2 regions of the Streptomyces sp. NBC_01224 genome follow, and region 2 is predicted to be linked to the other one. Evidence: riboswitches for the same ligand, from Rfam matches in the RefSeq annotation. Region 2 holds a riboswitch; the other holds the start of a gene.
The links. Region 2 has a riboswitch for thiamine pyrophosphate ahead of OG609_RS42020 (purine-cytosine permease family protein). Riboswitches for the same ligand answer to the same signal wherever they lie in the genome.

Region 1 (2,196 bases), 2.6 Mb from region 2:
GCGGCGGACGAGAAACGGTGCGGAGTGAAGGGGCGAGCCACCTCGGGCAGCTCGCCTGTGGTGAGGAGCTCTGCCATGACGTGACCGGTGACGGGAGTCAGCAGCACCCCGTTGCGGTGGTGGCCGGTGGCGAGGTGAAGGCCCGGCAGGGCGGTGGGGCCGAGCAACGGGGCGTTGTCGGGGGAGGTGGGGCGCAGGCCGGCCCGGGTCTCGGTGAGCGGGAGCTCGGTGATGCCGGGCACCAGCTCGTGGGCGTCCCGCAGCAGCTCGTAGACGCCGCCCGCGGTGACGGTGGTGTCCCAGCCCATCTCCTCGCTGGTGGCGCCGACGACCAGTTCGCCGTTCTCGCGCGGTACGAGATAGACGTGGCTTCCCCGGACCACGGCCCGGACCGTCCGGGTGAGGAACGGTGCGTACGTGGCGGGCACGGTCAGCCGCAGCACCTGCCCCTTCACCGGCCGGACCGGCGGCACGACCCCGTCCGGCAGCCCCGGGAGCCGGCCGCTGAGGCTGCCCGCGGCGAGCACGACCTGGTCGGCGGCGAGCTCCGTACCCCCGCAGAGCACGGCTCCGGCGGCCCGGTCGCGTATCACCGCCAGGCGCTCCGCCCATCCGCGGTGGAAGACCACCCCGGCCCGCTCGCAGGCGGTCAGCAGTGCGGCGGCCAGCCGGCGGGGATCGATCTGGTGGTCGCCGTCGACCCGCAGACCGCCGCGGACGCCCGGCGCGAGCATCGGCTCCAGGCGGCGGCATTCGCGGCCGGTGAGCCACTCCGACTCCAGGCCCGAACGCTGCTGCAGGGCGTGCAGTTCCCGCAGATGGGCACGGTCGTCGGAGTCCAGCGCGACGGCCAGGGTGCCGCAGGCGCGGAAGCCGGTCTCCTGTCCGCTCGCCGCCTCCAGCTCGGCCGCGAAGGCCGGATAGCGGGCGGCCGAGGCGACATTGAGGCCCAGCAGCATCTGTTCGCCGTAGTGGAGTTCGGTGACGGCGGCCAGCATGCCGGCCGCCACCCGGGCGGCTCCGCCACCCGGTTCGGGATCGACGACCGCGGTGCGCAGTCCGCGTTGCGCGGCCCGCCAGGCGGTCACCAGACCGATGATCCCGCCCCCGATGACAAGGACGTCGGATCCGTTTCCGTTCCGAGAGGAACGCATGGGTCCCCAACCCTTCCCTTCGCCGGCATGACCCGGATCAGGTTCGTACGGTCGAAGGCCGCCCCAGCCTCCCTCTCAGCCCGGTGCGTCCGGGCTCCCGCGAGTGTTTTACGTTGGCCACCCTAAACCGTTTTTGGGCGGTGAGCAGGAACGGGTCCTGCCCCACCGGCACGCCCCGAACGGTCTTGGGCGCACTGGCCGAAGAGCTCCCCCTTTCCTGACGATCCGTCAGTTGTTTAAGGTGTACAGGTGAGCGAGCAGCAGCAGTCAGAGCGGCCGGACCGGCAGGCAGGGCGCCGCGTCGTCATCGTCGGCGCGGGCATGGCCGGCGTGCAGACGGCGGTGGCCCTGCGGGAACAGGGCTTCACCGGCTCCGTCGCCCTGATCGGCGCCGAACCGCACCAGCCCTACGACCGGCCCCCGCTGTCCAAGGCGGTACTGCTCGGCAAGGCCGAGGACTCCGCCTTCGACGTCGACTTCGGGGCGCTGGACATCGATCTGCAGCTGGGCCGCGAAGTCACCGGTGTGCGGCCGGGCGCGCATGAGCTGGACACCCCGTCAGGACCTGTTGCATACGACGTCCTGGTGATCGCGACCGGCGCCGAACCGGTTGTCCTGCCCGGTGCCGAGGGCGTTCCCGGCGTCCATCTGCTGCGCACCCTCGACGACGCGGCACGGCTGCGGCCCGTACTCGACGGGCAGCACGGCGTCGTGGTCGTCGGCGCGGGCTGGATCGGCGCCGAGTTCGCCACCGCGGCCCGCGCCTCGGGCTGTGAGGTCACCGTCGTCGAGGCCGCCGACCGGCCCCTCGCGGGCGCCATGCCCGCCGAGGTCGCCGCCCCGATGACCGCCTGGTACGCCGAGAGCGGCGCCGAACTCCTCACCGGAGCCCGGGTCGCCCGCATCGAACCCGGCCGGGTGATCCTCGCGGACGGCCGCACGATCCCGGCCGGAGCGGTCGTCGTCGGAATCGGCGCACGGCCCGCCACCGGCTGGCTGGCCGGCTCCGGCATCGCGCTCGGCCCCGACGGATCGGTGACCG
Region 2 (2,196 bases):
CCCGGGCGAGCCAGTCGACGACGATGATCGCCACGAAACCGGGAATCCAGTAGCCGACGAACAGCAGCACGTTCTGGAAGCGGGCCGTGGTGTCGGCAGCGTGCATCCACAGCACCAGAGGGAAGCCGAGCACGGCGGCGAGGGCGGCCGCCGCCGGGCGCGGAAGGCGCACTCCCACGGTCTGCAGCGCCAAGGAACCGCTGTAGTCGTTCATGGCGTTGCTGCTGAGGGCCGCCAGCGCCACGGCGAGCAGCCCGAACGCGCCCAGCGCCCCGCCGCCCAGCAGCTCGTCCACACCCGCGGCGGTCTGGTCGGTCAGCACCGAGGCACCCCACAGGCCGAGTGTCTGGACGGCCACGAAGGACGCCACAAGGCCGAGCAGCGTGCACCAGAACATGCGTGGGCGCGAGGTGGTGCGCGGCAGGTAGCGGCTGAAGTCGCTGGCGTATGGAGCCCAGGACAGGGTCAGACTCAGCGCGATGGTACTGGTCAGGACGAACGCGCCGACCTGGTCGGCGCCGTGCGCGGTGCCGCTGCCGCTGCCGGCGGGGTGGACACCGTCGAGCAGCCGCCAGGCGATCAGCGCGAATGCGGCCGCGAGCACGAAGGTCATGACGATCTGAAGCCGGTGGATGGCCTCGTAGCCCAGCACGCCGAGGACGCCCTGGGCCACCAGCATGACCAGGACACCGAGCCAGAACGGCCAGCCGCACAGCCGCGCGAGCGCGTCCCCGCCGAACAGCCCGATCAGCGCGTCCCAGGCGACCGAGGACAGCCACTGCAGGATGCCGGGCACCGCCACGCCGCGGCCGAAGGCCAGCCGGGCCAGCGGCAGCTGCCCGGCACCGGTCTGGCTCCCCCAGGTGCCCAGGTAGGCGGTGGGCACCGCGCCGAGGACGGTGCCCAGCACGACGGCGGTGAGCGCGGCTGCGAAGTCCAGGCCGAGGGCGATGCCCACGGTGCCCGTGAACACGCCGGTCATGGTCAGATTGGGAGCGAACCATACGGTGAACAGGCGCCCGGGACCGCCGTAGCGGTTGCTCTCGGGGACCGGCTCTATACCGTGCGCTTCGACACGGAGGTCGCCGGGGGCCGCCGGCATCCGTCCGTCGAAGACGGTCTGCCGGCCGTCGGCGGGCAGACCGCCGGATACATGCGCCAAAGGCATGGAAGACATCCCTCCGCCAGTACGAACTGGTTCAGGTTCGACGGGTGTGATCTCAGCCCTCGGATGGGGCACCCCGTGTCCGGTACGACGGACAGACTAACCCGATCGCTCCGGCCCTCACATCGCCGGGACCAGGTACTCCGAAAGGATCTCCGACAGGAACAAGGGGCTGCTCGGCCCGGATGGTCTTGCCGTCGCGGTCGCAGCGGGCGCCCCAACGGGAGGCGAGCCGGGCCACCGGGAACAGTCCGCGGCCGCCCTCGTCGCTGGTGCGCGCAGCGCAGGTGCGGGGCGCTGAGACTGCCGTCGGAGACCTCGCGGATGCGCAGGGAGAGCGGGCCGCACGCGTGCCGGATGGCGTTTGCCGGCCAGCTGACTGACTGACCATCAGTTCGGTGGTGAGGACGGGTGGTTGCAGACCTTCGGTCGGCAAGCTGACGGGTGGTGAAGATACGCGCGCGGGCGACCTGCGCGGGGTCGACCGGCAGCTCCCGGTGGACGGCCCGTCCTGCTTCCAGAACGCGGGGGCGGGCAAGGAGCGGGGCCGCGTCACCGGTTCGGGGCCCTGACAGCAGGGTGGTCGCCACGGCACCGCAGAGCTGCTCGAGCGATCGTACGGGGCCGGCCATGGTACGGGGCAGCTGGTCGGGCCCGGCGTCCATATCCCGGTCCGGTGCCTGGAGGAGGCCGTCGGTGCACAGCACGGGGACGGAGCCTTCCCCGAGTCGGCGTTCAGCGGTCTCGAAGGGCAGCTCGCCGCGCGGCCTGCCCCAGCGCCTCAGCGTCATCGCAGCACATGACCACCGCGATGCCCTCCCTCCGCGTGCTCGCTCACTTCTGGCTGAGTTCGATGTGCTCGGTCAGGTTGCCGACCTCCCTGCCGAGTTTCTGCACGGGGTCGGCGAAAGCGGCCAGGGCGGACTCGATGTCGACCGCTACGGCCGTGTGATGCTCCATGATGGCTGCGTGCTCCAGCCGTGCCCACACGGCGGCTTCTGCCACCAGCGCGTCGCGCTGAGGACTGGCAA

Region 1: it holds a riboswitch for thiamine pyrophosphate, as region 2 does, so the genes downstream of both, thiO (glycine oxidase ThiO) here and OG609_RS42020 (purine-cytosine permease family protein) in region 2, are expected to answer to the same signal.

What each region holds. Positions count from the first base shown of each region.
Region 1 covers NZ_CP108529.1:6,667,934-6,670,129, forward strand. The annotation lists gene thiO (glycine oxidase ThiO) at 1-1,154, opposite strand, end outside; TPP riboswitch at 1,151-1,265, opposite strand; gene OG609_RS30005 (NAD(P)/FAD-dependent oxidoreductase) at 1,404-2,196, shown strand, end outside.
Region 2 covers NZ_CP108529.1:9,228,523-9,230,718, reverse strand. The annotation lists gene OG609_RS42020 (purine-cytosine permease family protein) at 1-1,168, opposite strand, end outside; TPP riboswitch at 1,160-1,254, opposite strand; gene OG609_RS42015 (hypothetical protein) at 1,564-1,737, shown strand; gene OG609_RS42010 (hypothetical protein) at 2,000-2,196, opposite strand, start outside.